3 regions of the Pseudophaeobacter sp. A-200-2 genome follow, and region 2 is predicted to be linked to each of the others. Evidence: riboswitches for the same ligand, from Rfam matches in the RefSeq annotation. Region 2 holds a riboswitch; each other region holds the start of a gene.
The links. Region 2 has a riboswitch for cobalamin ahead of SM766_RS17975 (energy-coupling factor ABC transporter permease). Riboswitches for the same ligand answer to the same signal wherever they lie in the genome.

Region 1 (6,791 bases), on a different contig from region 2:
GGAAATCGAGATCAGTTGATCCGGCGCGGCCAGCATCATGGCCATCTGGTCCACGCAGAGATTCATCGTGACGACGCGCGACGGCCCGGCAAAGGCACCGGTGGCGGCCATGAAAAAGGCCAGCGCTATGCCGGGCAGCCAGCGCATCGATCAGAAGGAGGCCCGGACGCCGACATAGGCAGCGCGGCCGCGTTTCGCGTAGCCCCAGACGTCCGAGTATTCCTCGTCGAACAGATTGGTGACACGACCGGTCAGGACCACATTCGGGTTCAGCTCATACTGGGCAGAGAGATCGACAGTGGTGTAATCCGGCAGCTCGGCCGTGGCATAGGTGCCAAAGAACTGGCTGTCCCAGTTGCCTGCCACATGGCGGACATCCGCAGTGATGGAGCCGCGACCATTGAAAGTATCGAGCGTGGCGCTCAGCAGCAGTTCGTGTTCGGGGCGGCGCACCTCGACCGTACCATTGGGGTTGGTGGCATCCAGATAGGTGTAGGACAGACGGAGATCGAGGTTTTCCGTGGCCTCAAGGCTGGCCGCCAGTTCGACACCTTTGCGCTCGCTGTCTCCGGCCTGATTGCGGAAGGAGAAGGTGGTCGCATTCACCATATAGGCTTCGATCTCACCCGTCAGCGTCTCGTCGAAATAGGTCACATCAACCAGCCCGCGCCCCTGCAGGAACGGCACCTCGACACCCAGATCAAAGCTGCGGTTTTCTTCGGGCTGCAAGTTCTGATTGCCCAGATAGGTAGTGGCACCAAAGGTGCTGTTGGCAAAGAGCTCAAAATAGGTCGGGTTCACGATACCGGTGCCGGCCGAGCCATGCAGGCGCACACCGCTGCCCGCAAAGGTATAGGACGCACTGGCGTTCCAGCTGGTGGCATCTTCGAAGGCATTGTTGTTGTCGCGGCGCACGCCCAGTTGCAGATCCAGACCATTGGCAAAGCTGCCACGGTATTCCAGCGCGATCGAATTGGTTTTGCGCGCAAAGGCCGGGTTGGAACGGCTGGAATCCTCTTCCCATTCCAGAATGGCGTTCAGCAGGTGATCTGTCAGATCTACCGTCTGGCCATCAAGGCCAAAGCTCAGCAGGTATTTCGCCGCTTCCGTCTTTGTCTCGGTCAGGGCGCCGCCGTTGTAGGATTGGTCAAAATCCGTACGCTCGTAAGACAGGCGATGTTTCAGGCGTCCGCCCAGCGTGTCGAGCTCGGCAAAGATCTGAGCCAGCTGTTCATCGCGGTCGCTGAACTGCGTGGGATCATCCACCACATAGCTGGCCGCATCGGTCGCGGTGAAGGAGGTGCTGTCGCTGTCGAAACGCTCTTCCGAGGCACGCAGGTTGAAACCCAGCTTCAGCCGCTCGGTCACAAGGTAGTCGCCTTTCACCTGCGCGGTGTTGCGGCGGATACCATCCTCTTCGCCGCCGCTGCCGGAGAAATCGTAGCCATCGTCATTATCATGCGCGAGGTTGAGCGAGATGCCGCCGCGTTCGGTTCGGGACGACACCCGCGCCGAGGCCCGGTAGCCGTCCGAGCCGACTTCGGCACTGCCACCGTATTCGGTGCCGATGCCGCCACTCTTGGTGATGATGTTGATCACACCCGCCGAGGCGTTGGAGCCGTAGAACACCGATTGCGGACCGCGCAGCACCTCGATCCGCTCGATATTGGCGGTATCAAGGCCAGACAGGATATAGTCGCTGTCGCCGCCCGAGGCCTCGATGCCGTCGATCAGGATCAGCGTGTGGTTGGCTTCGGCGCCACGGATGCGGACCTGGGTAAAGCTGTCACCTGCACCGGTGACCATCAGGCCGGGGACCGACCGCAGTGCATCCTGAACCGTGGTGATGCCGCGCTGTTCGATCTCTTCGCTGGTCACGACCGAAACCGAGCGACCGTATTTCTGCGCCTCGACAGGGGTAAAACCACCGGAGACGATGAGTTCGCCCAGATCGATGATCTCCGCCTCCTGGGCGGTTGCAATTGCGGGGGTAGTGACCATCAGGGTGGCGGCCAGGGACAAGCTTACCTTGCGCATCGTTTCAGTTCTCCCAGCCTGCACATTCGGTGCAGGAAAAGTGGCTGCCCATCTCGGGCAACATGTACAGATCATCGGTCTTTGGAAGGCAATGCTTCCACAGACGGTTCAATTGCCACCACTACGGAAGTCCGTCGTCCTCGGCGCGCCCCGCACCCGGACTGGGTGATCCTTCTGGCAGGTCTCCTGACTCGCGGGTCGCAGCTTTGCCGCGCCTTCCCGCCCCCTCTTGGGGCAGTGGCATATCGCAGCATTGCTCTCCGCTCACAGTTGCGGGGGCAGTCATGGTTTTGACGTCTTGTTCCGACGCCTTACCATGTTCCCTTTTACCCGGATGGTATTCCCAGCCGGACCAGAATGGCCGGACTTAGGCAAACTGGATTTACTCTGTCAAGAAGGAGTAGACGCCGCCAAGGATGGAGTTTTCAAACAATGCACCGCGCACACCAGCAACAATCGCCTGAAATCAACTGCTAAGTGATGGTTTCAATGCTGCAAACGCAATGCTGTGCCGCATCGACCGCAACCTTTGCGCAGGCGATATTCCACGCTACGGCATGGTTCCCCGTTCCGATCTCCACCGAATCCAATGGCTGGGGTCGTGGCTGTCCCCCCTGCCCCGCATCACGGACAGATTTCCCCTGGCAATGCCCCTGCGGTGGCAACGCGCCTCTTCCGCATCCCGGCGGAGCTATGGCATTTTCATCTCCGCCCAAAGCGTTCCAGTACGAGACCGCGCATGAACGCCCAGATCTTCGCAAAGGTCTGTCGCGGGCACAGGTTCAGTCCGGTGGCCGGTTACAGGCTTCGGTTCAAACACGACGGAAAACCAGCTTGCGCGGCAGTCTATTTCATTGACGCTGCACTGACGGGCAGCTTGCTCGACGCCTTCATTTCTTTCAATGAGAGGTTGGACCGAATGCTGGTGACACCGGGTAGCCGCCTCAGAGTGCTGTCGACGAAACCACTGTAATCATCGAGATCACGGGCAACCACGATCAGCAGGAAATCATCCGCGCCGGTCGTGTTGTGGCAAGCCAGGATGTTCGGTGTCGTCTCAACGATGCGCTGAAATTCTGCCGTCGCGGCTTGATCATGCTCGGAACAGCGCAGCTGGACGAAGGCCATAACGCCGAGGCCGAGCTTTCGACGGCTCAGATTGGCTTGATAACCTTCGATAATGCCGCTTTCTTCAAGACGTTTGAGCCGCCTCCAACAGGGGGTCTCGCTCATACCCAGATGCTCGGACAACTTGGCATTGGTCATGCGGCCATCCTCCTGCAACAGGGTCAAGATCTCGGCATTGACGGCGTCGATGTCAGGCATGGGTAGATATCTTTCAATAATGACGATTCCATAGGGAATTCCACTCCAGATTTGCGCAATATGGGGAGGATTGGCAAAGGTATTTCCCTCATCCAGACTATGATCTCGTCCAAAATACTCTTCAGCGAAAGATCCTGCCATGAAAGCCGTCCTTTTCGAAAAATTCCAAAGCGCGCCAAAGCTGGTTACCGTGGACGACCCGACGCCAGAGCCGCATGGCGTTGTCCTCAGGGTTGCGGCCACCGGCGTCTGCCGCAGCGACTGGCATGGCTGGATGGGACACGACAGCGACATCGACTTGCCGCATGTGCCTGGCCACGAGTTAGCTGGCGTCGTCGAGGCCGTTGGGAATGACGTCACAAAATGGAAGGTCGGCGACAAGGTCACCGTGCCATTCATCTGCGGGTGCGGCAGCTGTTCCGAATGCCATTCCGGCAACCAGCAGGTCTGCCTGCAGCAGGAACAGCCGGGTTTTACCCACTGGGGATCCTTTGCGGAATACGTAGGCATTCATCAGGCCGATCTGAACCTTGTCGCCCTGCCCGAGACCATGAATTTTGCCACTGCCGCGAGCCTTGGTTGCCGCTTTGCAACCTCATTTCGGGCGGTGGTAGATCAAGGGAAGGTCAGCGCAGGACAATGGGTGGCTGTGCATGGTTGCGGCGGCGTAGGCCTGTCCGCCGTGATGATCGCCTCGGCTTGCGGGGCCAACGTGATCGGCGTGGACCTTGATCCGGCCAAGTTGACTTTGGCGAAGGAGCTTGGCGCCGTGACGGTGCTAAACGGTAGGGAGGCCGACGTGCCGGAGGCCATTCGGGAGATCACCCGCGGAGGTGCCCACGTCTCTCTCGACGCACTTGGTCACCCGTCAACTATGACCAATTCAATCCTCTGCCTGCGGCCACGGGGCAAGCATGTACAGGTGGGTCTGATGCTGGGTGAGCACGCGGCACCGACCGTTCCAATGCCAAAGATCGTCGGGCAGGAAATCGAATTGCTTGGTTCACACGGGATGCAGGCACATCGCTACGGCGCGATGCTTGACCTCATCGCCAGCGGCAAGCTGGATCCGGCACGACTGGTCGGAGAGCAGATCAGCCTTGCCGATGCCCCTCAGGCCTTGATGGAGATGGATAAATTCCGCTCCGTGGGTGCCACTGTCATAACCCGCTTTTGAGCCATGGAGAAAATCGCATTCATCGGAAATGACACCTTGGCCTGCGTTATCGCTGACGGTCAAAGGCGATATGCCAACGGAATAATCGCCCGGGGCGTGACGCAGCCCAACATGACGCCTCATCTGGCTGAAAAGGTAATGACTGACGACCGAGGCGGCACGATGATGCCCCGCGCGATCACAGCATTCCATAGTCGGACCGTCGAACTGGAAAGGGTGAATAATGTTTGAGCAGGTGGAAGAATACCCTGTAGATCCAATCATGATCGGGGCAGAGTATTTCGCTCAGGACCCGCGGCAGGACAAGCTGAACTTGACGGTTGGCATCTATCAGGACGCGCAGGGACAGACCCCGGTCTTGAAGGCCGTCAAGCAGGCAGAACAGCGGCTGATCGAAAGCCAGACCAGCAAGTCCTACCTCGCGCTCACGGGCGATGCGGAGTATTGCGCGGTGCTCGGCCACGAGATCATGGGCGACGCCTACAGCAGCGACTGGATCGCGGCGCAAACCTCCGGCGGTGCGGTTGCCCTGCGGGTGATCGCAGATCTTCTGGCTCAAATGCCCAAAAAACCCACGGTCTGGCTGCAATCTCCGACCTACGGCAACTATGTCCCGATTCTCTCCGCGGCGCAGGCGAACTTCCGATCCCTGCACTATTACGATTCGATCCGCAGCGAGCTCACTTTTGACGAAATGCTCGACGGGCTCAGGGCCGCCAGCCCCAGCGATGTCTTCCTGATGCAAGGCGCCTGTCACAACCCGACCGGAGCGGATATGACATCAGAGCAAATCGCAGCTCTGCTCGACATCCTGGAAGAGCGCGGCATTGTGCCCTGGATCGACCTCGCCTACCTCGGGTTCGCCCGCAGTTTCGATGCAGACTGCGACCTCGCCCGACAAATTGCGAAACGGTTTCCCGAGTGCATTGTCTGCATCACCCTGTCCAAGTCCTTTGGCCTTTATCGTGATCGCGCCGGGGCACTTTTTGTCAAAACACGCACCCCAGATCGCAATCGCGTTAAACGGGCGGTCACCGCAATCGTCCGCTCGGGGGCATCACACGCGCCGGACCATGGCTGCTCTGTTGTTCGCACCATCCTGCAAGACCCCAAGCTCAAGGCGCTCTGGCAGGATGAACTCGACCCGATGCGGGATCGTGTGGCACAGATGCGTGAGACGATCGTCAAAGCGGAACAAGATACCTATGGCACAGGAACCCTCGCGTTTCTCGGTCGGCAGAAGGGGATGTTCTCTTTGTTGCCGCTGACCAAATCCCAGGAAGTCGCGCTAACCCGCGACCATGGCATCCACGTCGTACAAGGCGGGCGCATCAATGTGGCACGGCTACGTGAACAGGACGTCCTGTGGCTGGTCCGTGCGGTCCAAGATGTCATGGCTGACTGAAACTCACCAGGAATCGTGTCGATTGCACCACGCCATCTTGGTCTGGCGGTCACGCTGTATCTTCCTAGGGTCAGGACTCATAGCCAATAGATGACGGTTGCAGCGAGCGCGATTGCGGAGTGGAAGACCTTCGGGCACCTGTCGTATCGGGTGGCAACCCGTCGCCAATCCTTGAGCCTGCCGAACATGATCTCGATCCGGTTGCGCCGTTTGTAGCGGCGCTTGTCGTATTTCACGGTCGTCTTGCGCTGTTTACGGCCCGGGATGCAGGCGCGTATCCCTTTGTCTTTCAACGCTTCTCTGAACCAGTCTGCGTCATAGCCCCGGTCCCCGAGCAGCCATTCGACCTTTGGCAGGCCGCCCAGCAATGCCCGTGCGCCGATGTAGTCGCTGACCTGTCCAGCGGTGACGAAGAGGTCAAGCGGGCGACCCTGGCTATCGCAGATGGCGTGCAGCTTGGTGTTCATGCCGCCTTTGGTCCGCCCGATCAGGCGTCCACGCCCCCCTTTTTCACGCCCATGCTGGTCGCTGTCCGGTGGGCCTTGAGGTAGGTCGCGTCGATCATCACGGTCTTCTCTTCGCCGTGCTCGGCGGCCAAGCCCGCCATCATACGGCCGAAGACACCCTTGTCGCTCCATCGCTTCCAGCGGTTGTAGAGCGTTTTGTGCGGACCGTATTCCGCAGGCGCGTCGCGCCAACGCAACCCATTGCGATTGATGAAGATAATCCCGCTCAACACACGCCGATCATCGACGCGTGGCTTGCCGTGAGACTTCGGAAAATAAGGCTCAAGGCGCGCCATCTGCGCCTCGGTCAGCCAGAAAAGGTCAGACATTTTACCGCTCG
Region 2 (6,791 bases):
ATTCGAAAAGCAGTATGACATCGAGGTCACGTTGGATGGCTATGACAGTAATGAGACCATGCTGGCCAAGGTCAAGGAAGGCGGCAGCGGATACGACATCGTGGTCCCGGGCGACTATATGGTCGCCATCATGGTGGGCGAGGGGCTACTGGCCGAAATCAACGCCTCCGAGATGGAGAACTTCAAAAACCTCGATCCGAACTGGGTCGATGTCTACTGGGATCCGGGCCGCAAATACTCGGTACCCTATCAGTGGGGCACCACCAGCTTTACCGTCGACAGCGCGGTATACGGCGGCGACATCGACACGCTTGAGGTCGTGTTCAACCCGCCCGAAGAGCTGAAGGGCCGCATCAATATGCTCAACGACATGAACGATGTGATCAACGCCGGACTGCGCTATCTCGATTATCCGCGCTGCAACTCCGACCCCGCCCAGATGAAAGAGCTGCTGGCGCTCTTGCTCAAGGCCAAGGAAGACTGGCGCACCATGGACTACGCGGTGATCGAAAAGCTGACCTCGAAGGATGTCGACCTGTCGCAAAGCTGGAACGGCGCCGCGATGCGCGCCCGCGCCGATCGCCCGACGCTGAAATACGCCTATCCCAAGGAAGGCTTCACCGGCTGGATGGACAACGTCGCGGTGCTGGCGGATGCCCCCAACATGGAGAACGCCAAGCTGTTCGTGAATTTCATGATGGAGCCTGAAAACGCGGCGATGACTTCCAACTTTGCCCGCTATGCCAACGGCGTCATCGGCTCCGAGGAATTCATGGACGCCGAAATGCTGGAGGCGCCGGAGATCGTGATGCCTGAAGGCGCCCCGGTGCCGGACTTCGTCAAACCCTGCGATCAGGATGTTGTGGCGATGTACAACAAGGTCTGGACCCGCCTGAAGCAGTAACTCAGCCAAATAGAAGGGTGGTGGCCCGCGTGGCCATCACCGAAATTTTGACCGCAGCCCAGACGCTGGGCTGCCATGCGGGAGCGTGCCCAATGCACCGGACAGCAGACAGTCTGAAGCCGAAAACGGCGCGGGAAATCGGCATCATGCAGGGATTTCCGCCACCGCCGGAAAAACGGCCGACGCTGGACAACTGGGATTTGGCGCCCTTCAACCGCTGGTCCTTCCAGAACATGCGGCGCCTGTTTCCCACGGCGGATGTGCGCAGCGGACCCGGCGCGGCTGCGCCGCTGCCAACGGTGCTTCAGGATCTGTCAAAGGTCTGTTTTGCCACCAGCGAAGGCACCCGCCAGTCGGTCGGCGATTGGCTGTGGCAAAGCTACACCGACGGGTTTCTGGTGCTGAAAAGCGGCGCCATCGTCACCGAGTTCTACGCCAATGATTTTCACGTGGAGGGGGCGCATCTGGGGCAGTCGGTCTCCAAATCCGTGATTGGCATCCTCGCCGGGATCCTGCAGGGTGAGGGGCAGCTGGATCTGGCCGCCCCGCTGGAGGAGATCGTGCCGGAACTGGCGGGCACCGGCTACGCAGGCTGCACGGTGGATCAGGCGCTGGACATGCTGTCTGGTGCGCGGTTCTCTGAGGACTACGGTCTGCCGGGTAGTGACATGACCCGGGTCGATATCGCTTCGGGCTGGCGCCCGGTGCGGGACGGGGAGATCAAGCCGACGATACGCGACGTGATCCTCTCCCTGCCGCAGGAACGGGCGCATGGGCTCAGCTTTTCCTACCGGTCGATTGAAACCGATGTCATTGCCTGGGCGCTGGAACGGGTCAGCGGTACGGATCTGTCCGTACTCCTGTCCGACCGGATCTGGCGCAGGCTTGGCTGCGAACTGGATGGGTTCTTTACCGTCGATGATGCGGGCACGGCGCTGGCCGATGGGGGGTTCAATGCGAGCCTGCGGGACTATGCCCGGTTCGGACATATGGTGCTGAATGGCGGCCGGGTTGGCGATGACCAGATCGTGCCCGAGGCCTGGATCGATGGTATCTGCATAGGTGCGGATCCGTCGAAATTCGGCGCACCCTATGACGTGCTGTCACCGCAAGGCGCCTATCGGCGGTTCTGGTGGGTGCACGATCCCGGGCGCGGCGTGTTCATGGCCCGGGGTGTGTTCGGTCAGTTGATCTTTATCGATCGCAGCGCCGATGTTGTGATCGTAAAGCTGTCGAGCTGGCCTGACTATCTGATCTCGGCCTTTGGTCTGGATGCCGTGCAGGCCTGCGAGGCCATCGTCAGCGCGCTGGACTAGGGCGGAGGGGTACCGTCGTGCGGGGCGGCGCAGGATGTAGATATCCATGATCCAGCCATGTTCCGCGCGCGCCTTCGCGCGCATATCAATGATCTCATCCGCGGTTTCGCGCAGCGCGCCGGATAGGGAGATTTCTTTCTCCATACCGGCATAGGCAGACCACCAGATCTGAACACCTTCGGGGTCGATGGACTGAAAACTGCAGTCGCCGTCCAGCATGATGACAAGCGTATCGGCACTGTCTGGCCAGCCTGCGTCACGCAGCTGGCGGCCAGTGGTGATGGTGACGGGATCACCGATCTCATTGAGGGGGATGGCATGGCTGGCCGTCAGCGCCTGGATTGAGGTGATGCCGGGAATGACCCGCAGGGAAACCTCGGTCCGGGCCTGAAGCCGCGCGGCGATGCGCATGGTGCTGTCGTAGAGCGACGGATCGCCCCAGACCAGAAAGCCGACCTTGCCGCCCCGGGGCAGGTGCTGATCGATGGTCTCTTGCCAGACCTCGGCAATGGCATCGTGCCAGTCGTCCACTCGCTGTCGGTAGCTTGGTGTCGCGGGATCGCGCTGCGGCAGGTCGAATTCGACGATCGCAGGCCCCGGCGATTTGATCACCCGGTTGCAGATGTCCCGGCGCAGACCGGCCAGATCGTCCTTACCGGCACCTTTGTTGGGAATGAGGATTAGCTCCAGCCCGTTCAGGGCTTCGACCGCCTGCAGGGTCAGATGCTGGGGATTGCCGGTGCCAATGCCAACAAGGGTGAGATCAATCATGTCAGGCGCCTTTGGAAAAGAAACACGGCCCCGAAACGGGGCCGCGCTATGTGAAACTTCAGATGTCGGCGAAAGGCTTACGCAGCCGCATAAAGGCGGGGCGTGACCAGACCGCTGCGCTCCAAACCGCGCAGGCTTTTGGCGGCGGCCAGAACGGCCAGATCGGCCAGCGGTTCGATCAGGATGACGGTCATGTAAGCTGCACCAAAGGTAAAGACCGAGGCCATGGTTTCAGCGCCGATGCCCTGACCGTAGAAGGCCCAGAAAGCGACCCAGCCGACAACGCCTGCCTGATAGGCGGTCGACAGCGCCAGCGCCTGAGAATACTTCAGATCAACATAGGCAGTGTTCGGAGCGATGATCCGCTTGGCCAGTTCCTTCATCGCGAACAGCGGGACCAGCAGCGTGGTCAGGTTGATGAAATACTGCGGCAGATCGATCGGGGCAAAGAACACGCCCTGGATCAGAAGTCCCATCGCCAGACCGAAGGCAGCAGGTGCAGCGCCCAGCAGCAGGAACAGGGTCGAGCCGAGGATGAAGTGAACCTCGGAAACGCCCACAGGGAAATGCGGCAGCACTTCGAAGAAGGTGAAGACGCCGACAGTCGCAATGGCCGAACGCGCCGCAAAGGATGCGATGCCGGAGGCGGCCAGATCTTCCATCGTCTTTTTCGCAGCAAAGCCCATGGCGCCAGCGGCGGTGGCATAGGACAGGGCGATTTTGACGCCGTTTACGATTCCGGGTTCGATATGCATGTTCTGTCTCCTTACCGCCTCACCCGGCGGCATTACATAGGTTATGGTTGGGCCATGCTGGCCACGTCTTCCAACGGCAGGTCTCCTGACTCGCGGGTCGATGCCGGTCCGAGGCCTTCCCAGTCCTGATAGGGACCAGTGGCTATGCCCGGTGGCTCTCCGCTCACAGTTGCGGGGGCAGTCACGGATTTGGCGCCTGATGGCTACACCTCACCGTGTTCCCTTTTCATCCTTGGGTCTTGGACCCGTCGGAACCTTTGGTCTTTCAGAGATGACACAGCGCTTACAAAGCTGTCAACGTGTCTGGCGCGACATCCGTGTTTCAATTGCGGCATATGGGCGATCAGCGGGGCAGGTCCTCATCGGCCAGGGGACCATAGAGGATCAGCACCGGAGCCTTGGTCTCCATCGCGCGCAGAACCTCGGGGAGTTCCCCCACCGTGTGGCAGGACAGCGACTGATCCGGGGTCGAAACACCCAGCGCGATCAGCGCGTGCGTCTCGGGCGGCAGCCCGGCCACCAGCAACCGTTCGGCGAGCGCTGCAAAGGTGCGTTTCCCCATGTAGACAACGGTCGTGGCTTCGGGATCGGCGAGGGCGGCCATATTCAGCCCCTCGGGCAGGCCGCCGGTTACGTCATGGCCGGTGATGAACTGCAGTCGTCGCGCGGTCAGCCGCCGGGTCAGCGGGATATTGGCGGCCGCAGCAGCTGCCGAGGCCGCCGTGACACCGGGCACGATCTCGAACCCGATGCCTGCCTGCCGCAGCGCGGTGATTTCCTCTTCCAGACGGCCAAAGACGCCGGAGTCGCCGGATTTCAGCCGCACTACATGCGCCCCGGTTGCTGCGTATTCGACCAAGAGCTGGCTAACGTGGTCCTGCCGGGGTGAGGGGCGCCCTGCACGTTTGCCCACTCCGACGAGATCGGCGTCCTTGCGCGCATGGGTCAGGATCGGCCCCGATGAAAGGTCATCGAACAGAACCGCATCGGCTGCCCCCAGCCGTTTCACCGCCTTGACGGTCAACAGTTCAGGGTCGCCGGGGCCGGAGGAGACGAAACTGACAAAACCGCTCATGATTGCTCTCCGGTGATCAGGTGGAAGAAGGTGCCGGTCACATGGCCGCGTATCGAGCCGGTTTCCGGCACCGGGTTGCCGTCTGCGTCCATCACCCGTGCCAGCGGAGCGTCCGGTTCATCCAGAATAGTCGAATAGTGGAACTCATGTCCGCGCAAAGCGCCGCCTGCGGGAAATCCCGGCATCGCCGCCTGCAGCACGGCGCGGCGGTAGCCGAGGCGGAATTTCCGTATTTCATATGAGGTGACGAGCCCCAGCAACCCGGCCATCCGGTGACGGTTGCCGTTCTTGTCGATCAGGGCTTCACCAAGGGCCATGTAGCCGCCGCACTCGCCATGAACGGGGCGGGTCTCTGCGTGTTTGCACAAAGCCGCGCGGAAGGTTTCGGCCGCCGCCAGCCTACCGCCGTGCAGTTCGGGGTATCCACCGGGGAGCCAGATCAGATCGGCATCCGGGGCCGGGGCTTCATCGGCGAGAGGGGAGAAAGGAATGATTTCGGCGCCAGCCGCGCGCCAGCCTTCCAGAAGATGCGGGTAGGTAAAGGAAAACGCCGCATCTCGCGCCAGTGCGATGCGCTGCGCAGGCGGTTTCGGCAGCGGGGCCGAGGCGGGCGCAGCTCCGGCGCGGGCAGCGGATTTGATCGCCTCCAGATCCACGTTTTCACGCAGGAAGGCGGCATAGCCCGCGATCGCGGCCTCAAGATCGGGGTGCTCCACCGCCTGAATGAGGCCAAGGTGGCGCTCGGGCAGGGTCAGATCCCCGCGTCGGGGCAGGGAGCCAAGGACGGGAATGCCCGCGCGTTCCATCCCCAGGCGGGTCAGCCTTTCGTGACGCGGGCTGGCAACCCGGTTGAGGATCACACCGGCAAAGGGCAGGTCAGGATCATAGGCGCGAAACCCCAGCGCCGTGGCCGCTGCCGATTGCGCCTGCCCGCCGACGTCAACCACCAGCACCACCGGCCAGCCCATGCGTTTTGCCGTTTCCGCCGAAGAGCCAAAGCCGCTTTGCCCCCGCGTGGCAACGCCGTCATATAGCCCCATGGAGCCTTCGCCGACGCAGATCTCGGCATCACCGGCCTGTCCGGCCACGGCATTGAGCAGGTCGCCATCCATCGCCCATGTATCAAGGTTGAAAGAGGCGCGCCCGGCTGCCGCCAGATGAAAGGCGGGGTCAATGTAATCGGGGCCACTTTTGTAGGGCTGAACCGCAAGGCCATCCTCGGCCAGTGCGCGCAACAGGCCCAGCATCACAGTGGTCTTGCCCGTGCCCGAGGCGGGCGCCGAAATCATCAGACCCGGCGGATAGGATCCGGTCTTGCCCGTTTCAGTCATCTCCTTCGCTCCAATCCGCCCATTGGCTGTCGGCGCTTTGCGGGCGGTAACGCCGGTCATAGTCCTGCGCGTAAAGGCAGCTTTCGTCGAAGTCCTCGGCACCAAGGGCACGGCCCACGAGGATCAGCGCAGTGCGCCCGCGCGCGCCCTCGGTCGCCTCGATCAATGTGCCGAGTGTGGCCTTGATGATCTTCTGATCTGGCCATGTCGCCCGCCAAACCACTGCGACCGGGCAGTCGTCGCCATAGGCCGGAGAGAGACGCGCCACCACATCGTCCAGCACATGCACCGACAAGTGAATGGCCAGCGTCGCGCCGGTGCGGGCGAAATTCTCCAGCGTTTCGCCTTCGGGCATCGAGGAGGCCCGCCCCGAGGTGCGCGTCAGCACCAGCGATTGCGCAACGCCCGGCAGGGTTAGCTCGGCGCCAAGCGCAGCGGCGCCTGCGGCAAAGGCAGGTACGCCGGGGGTTACGTCATATGGAATACCCAGATCGCGCAGACGGCGCAGTTGCTCGCCCATGGCGGACCAGACCGACAGATCGCCGGAGTGCAGCCGCGCCACATCCTGCCCCGCCTCATGTGCGGCCTCGATTTCGGCCACAATCTCATCCAGCGAGAGGGAGGCCGTGTTGATGATCT
Region 3 (6,791 bases), on a different contig from region 2:
CGCCTTTCGGCGGGCTGGACCTGTATTTTGGGGAAAGGTGAGAGGTTGGACATCGACCCAAGCGGGGCTCGTTGTGGCTGCTTCCTTCCGGACCTGACCAGGTTGGCGAGGCGCTTGCCCGCGCCAACCTCTCGAATCCCGATATAGGCGGCTGCCGCAGCAATGACAAGGGGGCCTCCCCGATCCACCGCTCCGCAGTTCAGAGGGCAAGCATCAGTTTCAGAAAGCCTTTTGGTGTCATGCCGCAGTTGCGCACCTGCCCCTCCGGCAATTCATCCAGATACTGCACCGCCTCCGGGCTGGTATAGGCGGCAGCCTCGGCGTTGTTGAGCTCGGCAAACCGCCACGGATACTCTTCCTGCGCCAGTGGATCCTCAGGCAGGCGGCCCGCAACGTAGTCCCGGATCACATCCCGGATTCGCACCGGCGGCAGCGGGATGCTCTCGGCGTCTTTGACCATCTGGAAATTACCACCACCGCTGACCCTGTAACTGTTGACCACAACGGCGAAACGCTGTGCAGGGGCCACGGGCCGCCCATGCACGCGAAGACGTCGAATGCGCCCTGCCGCCGGGTTGATCCGCACGCCAGAGGAGGAAAACCGCGGCGGGACCGACAGGTCTATTTCGTATTGCAGGCCAAAAAGAACGTCGAAATTATGCCCGGCACGGCTGGGATCAACCAGTTCCTGTTCGGTACTGCCGGGCCGGACTTGTTTGAACACACCCGCGGACATTTCCAGCCAGTCCAGCACTTGCGCGCCGGTCGCAACAACCAGCCTAAGCTCATTCGGGAAGATGTGAAGATCAGCGACGTTGCGCATACACAGATCGCCACGCCCGATGTCGGTATAATGCCCCGGCCCGGAGCGGCCACCGAATTTACCCGGCGCCGCCGCGGACAAGAGCGGCAGTTTGCCAACCTCAGTGCCTTCCAGCAGCGGCCTGACCGCTGCCGCCTGCGCTGCTGCTGCAAGTTCCAGCCCAAGATCAGGCCCAAAGAAAGTAAAGAAGGAGTGCAAAGGCACGTCACTGAAGCCAACCGGCTGACGCATCCGTTCGCGCGTTGAATCATGCGCGGGGCCAAGCGCACGGGTCAGTTCAGCGTCCTCCTCGACCAGAGACATCAGATCGCCATTCTCTGCCCTGCTGCAGATGGGTTTGAGGCGGGCGTCCCAATTTTCCAGCCGCCACCCCTCCGGGCCGTGCGACACCTGCAGATCGATCTGCCCCAGGTGTGATCCATGCGCGCCCGGCATGACCACCGGCTTGGTGAAACTGTGCTCGGGATCTGGAAGGATCTTGTGGGTGTGCCCGCCGATCACCGCATCGATTCCCGCCGTGGCCGCGATGGGAAGCAAGGCATTCTCCATGCCCGGCACCCGCTCCAGCCCTCCGACACCGGTATGCGCCAATGCGATCACGATATCGCATCCTTCCCGCCGCAGCGCGCTGGCAGCAGCGGCAGCCGCCTGCACCATGTCCGCAACCACGACCTGACCTTCCAGAAGATGCGCGTCCCATGTTACCGTCTGCGGCGGCAACACCGACAGGATCCCGATCCGCAGCGGCGGCGCACCAGCGCAGGCGGGCACCTCCCGCTCCAGAATGGTGGTGCGGGCGAAAGGTAGCTCCCGTCCCTCCTCCACGGCTGTCATATTCGAGCAAATCACCGGACAGGGTGCCTGCTCCAGCACCTGCTCAAGCGTCTCCAGACCGAAGTTGAAGTCGTGATTTCCAAGCCCGATGGCATCGTATTGCAACACGTTGAAGGCCTGCATCAGTGGATGCGGCACGATCGGGTCGTCAGAGGAAATCTCACCAATCGGCGCCCCTTGCAGCCCATCACCATTGTCCAAGAGCAGCACCGTGCCCCCTGCCTCCCGGACCTCTTGCCGCGCCTCCGCGATCAGGGACGCGACGCGGGACAGGCCGATGCTGGGGTCCGGCCGGTCGGCATAATAGTCGTAGCTGAGCAGATTGCTGTGCAGATCGGTGGTTGCCAACAAGCGCAGCACCCCCTTCCCCAATGGCAAGGATTGATCCGGTCCTGTCATATTGCTCTACCCGCAGCCTGCACGGCGTCTTCCGATCTTCGTTTTTTCTCACGTTCTGACACGAACGCGTTAACCCTTTGAAACAGCGTTTCCTTGATTTGCAAAGTCACCATTTTTGAGGATGTTAACGATTGTGGCGCTGATGCCGAAAATTTGACCGGTCTAACGCCAATATCCAGCGGCAGACCGGTGACCCGGCGTTAAACATCCGCTGACAACCATAAAAATGCATCGACCGCGCTACCCGAACAGGCTGGTCATTGCGCGGTTTTGCCGCCATCAATGCAGGAAATCGGGCCTTAACGCCGGATCCCCTGCCAAAAGAAGGACAACGATATGAAACGGGCCGAAGAGGTGACATTTGGCGGCAAGGGTGGCCTGGACCGCAGCGCGCATCTGCGTGCGGATGCCGAAGCGCTAGACGCTGCCTGGGGGGCACAGAATGCACAGGTGCTGATGATGTGGCGCGGCAAACCCCTGTGCCAGCGGTCAGTTCCAGAGCGCGGACCGGACGCTCTTGCCTGGATCTCCACCACGCATCCGGTGGCAGCAGAGTTCCGCGACGCCGCTCTGTTTCTCGGCCTCCTGCCAGATCAAAGCCCGGCCTTCGCCTGCGACATCAGCAGTTGGCAGCCCGATGCGCTGGACGAGATGGCGCTGGCCAGTTTTGCCGATGTAACGGAGCAACAGCACCCGGACCTGCCCTCTGGTTATGCTTTCGCCGAGCTGCGCAGGGTGATGACCCGGCTGACCCCGCTGGAGGCCGAGCTGGCCGCCACCGCCAAGGCGCTGTTTTCCTGGCATGGCTCGCATGGGTTCTGTGCCCGCTGTGGCCACCCCAGTGATATGGTTCAGGCAGGCTGGCAAAGAAATTGCCCCAGCTGCAAGGCGAGCCATTTTCCCCGCACCGATCCGGTTGTGATCATGCTGATCACCCATGGGGACGAGGTCCTGATGGGCCGCTCACCCGGCTGGCCGGAAGGTATGTACTCCCTGCTGGCCGGTTTCGTTGAACCCGGCGAAACGCTGGAGGCCGCCGTGCGGCGTGAAGTACTGGAAGAATCCGGCGTGAAGGTCGGAGAGGTGGAGTACCTGTCCAGCCAGCCCTGGCCCTTTCCAATGTCGCTGATGTTCGGCTGCCACGGGATCGCGCTGGATCGCGAGCTGACCATCGACCCACATGAAATCGAGGACGCGATCTGGGTCAGCAAGCAGGACATGATGAGCGCCTTTGCCGGAGAGCACCCGATCCTGAAGCCTGCCCGAAAAGGAGCAATTGCACATTTTCTGTTGCAGAACTGGCTTGCGGATACGCTGGATTAAAGGGAATATCGCGGCCACGCTGAGAATTGATCAATCAAAACAGGCAAGCAGGCGTCAGAGTCATGGATTTCACGAGTAAAGAAGATATCGATTCACCGATCGCCGACGTGTTTGAAGCCCTGTCGGACTTTGAAAGCTTTGAACGCTCGGCCATCCGGCGCGGCATCGACGTGCAACGGATCGGCGATATCAGCACGCCTGAAAACGGCCTCGCCTGGGATGCCAAATTCAACTTTCGCGGCAAGGCGCGCGAGCTGCGCATTGCTCTCAAATCCTATGATCCCGTCACCCGCATTCTGCTGTCCGGCGACAGCAGCGGGCTGAACGGCGAAACCGAGATCGAACTGATGGCGCTGTCGCCGCGGCGCACCCGTGTAACAATTTCACTAAACCTGACGGCCAAGACCCTGTCGGGGCGGTTGCTGCTGCAATCCTTCAAACTGGCGCGCGGTTCGCTCAATAAAAAATTCAAGGCGCGCGCGGCAGATTTCGCCCGGCTGACCGAAGAACGATTGAACCGCACGGCCTGAGGGCACCGCATCCGCCTGCACAATTCAGCAAGCTTACCTGGCTTGCTGGCGTTGGCGCGGATTTCTCCGACTTTCACACAAGCGAATTGACGACTCGCCCTTCGACCCGCTACCCATTTCACAGATGGTTTCCGCGATCCGCTTTTGGCGGGTCCGGGATGAAAAGGGAACGTGGTGCGATCCGGCCTCTCTCGGCCAGAACAATTCCACGACTGCCCCCGCAACTGTAGGCGGAGAGCGACCCCGGAAGATCCACTGGACGCAAGGTACAGACCTGCGGCCGGGAAGGACCGGAGAAGCTATGACCCGCAAGTCAGGAGACCTGCCATCGCACAACTCGAAACCGGGCGGGGTGTCCGGAGCGGGTGAGATGGTTCCTGTCGCGCGGCCCATTCTGGCCGACAAGCGTCCGGCCACATGTCTCTCCCCCCTCTTTATGCCCCTGCCCCAGCGCGGAGGGCGCGATGATCTGGACGACAAAAACGCATGAACTTGCGGCAACAACCTGTCAACACACCGGGGCAAGCTGCCCGGCACTGGAACGGATGCTGGTGGCCCTGTGCGGGGCGCTCGATACCGCGCGGGATATGACCGAAGAGGATTTTGAAATCACCGGCGACAGCCTGCTCGATGGCTGCACCCGCCATTGCCCGGCGCGCTTTTTTGCCTCGCACGACAGGATCCGGGTGTTCTGCGAAGTGGACACCGCAGCAGAGCGCAGCGGTCTGGACCGTTTTGCCGACGCGCTACTGTCCAGCGATCCACAAGCGCAGCCCGCAGATCACCTGCCGCATCGCCCCTGCTCCTTCGGAGAAGCCATCCCGCTCAACGCAGCGTAGCGGCAGACCCCGAGAACCCACAGGAGGGGCGTCGGTCTTATTCGGTGAATGCCGCGCCCCGTGAAGAAGAAAGCGGGATGACAGTCGAGCCCGCTCCGGCGGGCTGCCTCTGGCTCAGCGGCTGCGGGCCCAGGCCATCTGTGCCTCGGTCTCGACCGCGCAGGGGCGAGACATGCGCAACCGGTTCAGCGCCGCCTCTGGCGCAACACCGCATTCGATCAACAGGCGCAGCACCACCATGCCGGAGCGCCCGCAGCCGCCCCGGCAATGCACTAGAACGCGGCCGCCACCGTTCAGCGCCTGGCGCGCCGAGGCGCTGACCCCGGGCCAGGCCTCGTTCACCTCCGGGCCGGGCACACCAAAATCCGCCACCGGCAGATGCACCCAGCGGCTTCCCATGCTCTGCAGATCAACCCCCAGCGTCGCGGCCCCGACGGAGACATGCTCGGCTTCGGTGGTCATGGAAATGACCAGACCGGGCTGCCAGTCGTGGATCAGCTCAAGGTCCCCCTTGTAGTCGCCCCCGGCACCGGGCAGCGGGCAGATAGCAAGAATGCCATTGGCGGCGGACACCGCGTAGATCGTAAAGGGCTGCCGGGCCTGCGCGCCCGCCCCGTCGGAACTCATCCCAGTCATCACACACTCTCCACCACATACAGGGAAAAACTCTGCCACCTGCCCTGCCGGGCGGTCAACAGCGGTGGACGAAGCCCGCGGGCTTCCCTACCCTATGAGGCGGTCCCAATCCCATTCCGAATCCGGCACGAGACAGCATGAGCGACACTCCAACATCCGATCCTGAAACCCTAACCGCTGAGGTTCAGCACGCGGAGCAGCCGTCCGGCCAGTATCAGGTCCTCGCCCGCAAGTACCGGCCCGAGACATTTGCGGATCTGGTTGGCCAGGACGCCATGGTGCGTACGCTGAAAAACGCCTTTGCCGCGAACCGGATCGCCCAGGCTTTCATCATGACCGGTATTCGCGGCACGGGTAAGACCACCACCGCCCGGATCATTGCCAAGGGGATGAACTGTATCGGCACCGATGGCAACGGCGGCCCCACCACCGAACCCTGCGGTCAGTGCGAGCATTGCCTCGCGATCATGGAAGGCCGCCACGTGGACGTGATGGAGATGGACGCCGCCAGCCGCACCGGCGTCGGCGACATCCGCGAAATCATCGATTCGGTGCAATACCGCGCGGCCTCGGCCCGCTATAAGATTTACATCATCGACGAGGTTCACATGCTGTCGACCAGCGCGTTCAACGCGCTGCTGAAAACGCTGGAGGAACCCCCCGCCCATGTGAAGTTTATCTTCGCCACCACCGAGATCCGCAAGGTTCCGGTGACGGTGCTGTCGCGCTGCCAGCGGTTCGATCTGCGCCGGATTGAGCCCGAGGTGATGATCGCCCTCCTGCGCAAGATCGCAACTGCCGAAAACGCCCAGATTGCCGAGGATGCGCTCGCCCTCATCACCCGCGCCGCCGAAGGTTCGGCCCGCGATGCAACCTCGCTGCTGGATCAGGCGATTTCCCACGGCGCGGGCGAGACCACCGCCGATCAGGTCCGCGCCATGCTGGGCCTTGCCGACCGGGGCCGGGTGCTGGATCTGATGGATATGATCCTGCGCGGCGATGCGGCTGCGGCGCTCAGCGAGCTCTCCTCGCAATATGCCGAAGGCGCCGATCCGCTGGCTGTTCTGCGCGATCTGGCCGAAATCACCCATTGGGTGTCGGTGGTAAAGATTACGCCAGACGCGGCGGAGGATCCGACCATCAGCCCGGATGAGCGCGCCCGCGGTCAACAGATGGCCGAAGCGCTGCCGATGCGGGTGTTGACCCGCATGTGGCAGATGCTGCTCAAGGCGCTGGAAGAGGTCGCCGCCGCCCCCAACGCCATGATGGCTGCCGAGATGGCGGTGATCCGCCTGACGCACGTGGCCGATCTGCCCAGTCCCGAGGAGTTGATCCGCAAGCTGCAGGATATGCCGCCCCCGCCGCCCGGCGGTGGTGGCGGAATGCCCATGCAAAGCATGGGCGCGC

Region 1: another riboswitch for cobalamin. It lies ahead of SM766_RS02695 (TonB-dependent receptor plug domain-containing protein); the one in region 2 lies ahead of SM766_RS17975 (energy-coupling factor ABC transporter permease).
Region 3: another riboswitch for cobalamin. It lies ahead of SM766_RS12055 (hypothetical protein); the one in region 2 lies ahead of SM766_RS17975 (energy-coupling factor ABC transporter permease).

What each region holds. Positions count from the first base shown of each region.
Region 1 is NZ_JAXGFU010000002.1:30,208-36,998, reverse strand. Features, by position in the region: gene SM766_RS02700 (ABC transporter substrate-binding protein) at 1-147, opposite strand, end outside; gene SM766_RS02695 (TonB-dependent receptor plug domain-containing protein) at 151-2,037, opposite strand; cobalamin riboswitch at 2,197-2,409, opposite strand; gene SM766_RS02690 (Lrp/AsnC family transcriptional regulator) at 2,884-3,504, opposite strand; gene SM766_RS02685 (zinc-dependent alcohol dehydrogenase family protein) at 3,503-4,540, shown strand; gene SM766_RS02680 (aromatic amino acid transaminase) at 4,764-5,945, shown strand; one part of gene SM766_RS02675 (IS5 family transposase) at 6,023-6,459, opposite strand; one part of gene SM766_RS02675 (IS5 family transposase) at 6,459-6,780, opposite strand.
Region 2 is NZ_JAXGFU010000012.1:96,293-103,083, reverse strand. Features, by position in the region: gene SM766_RS17990 (extracellular solute-binding protein) at 1-904, shown strand, start outside; gene SM766_RS17985 (serine hydrolase domain-containing protein) at 997-2,220, shown strand; partial or broken gene cobF (precorrin-6A synthase (deacetylating)) at 2,245-2,991, opposite strand; gene SM766_RS17975 (energy-coupling factor ABC transporter permease) at 3,069-3,746, opposite strand; cobalamin riboswitch at 3,805-4,020, opposite strand; gene cobA (uroporphyrinogen-III C-methyltransferase) at 4,090-4,821, opposite strand; gene SM766_RS17965 (cobyrinic acid a,c-diamide synthase CobB) at 4,818-6,152, opposite strand; gene cobM (precorrin-4 C(11)-methyltransferase) at 6,145-6,791, opposite strand, start outside.
Region 3 is NZ_JAXGFU010000007.1:101,520-108,310, reverse strand. Features, by position in the region: RNA gene ffs (signal recognition particle sRNA small type) at 36-134, opposite strand; gene SM766_RS12070 (5'-nucleotidase C-terminal domain-containing protein) at 200-2,056, opposite strand; gene nudC (NAD(+) diphosphatase) at 2,393-3,379, shown strand; gene SM766_RS12060 (SRPBCC family protein) at 3,442-3,909, shown strand; cobalamin riboswitch at 4,018-4,253, shown strand; gene SM766_RS12055 (hypothetical protein) at 4,374-4,748, shown strand; gene SM766_RS12050 (protein-tyrosine phosphatase family protein) at 4,863-5,384, opposite strand; gene SM766_RS12045 (DNA polymerase III subunit gamma/tau) at 5,522-6,791, shown strand, end outside.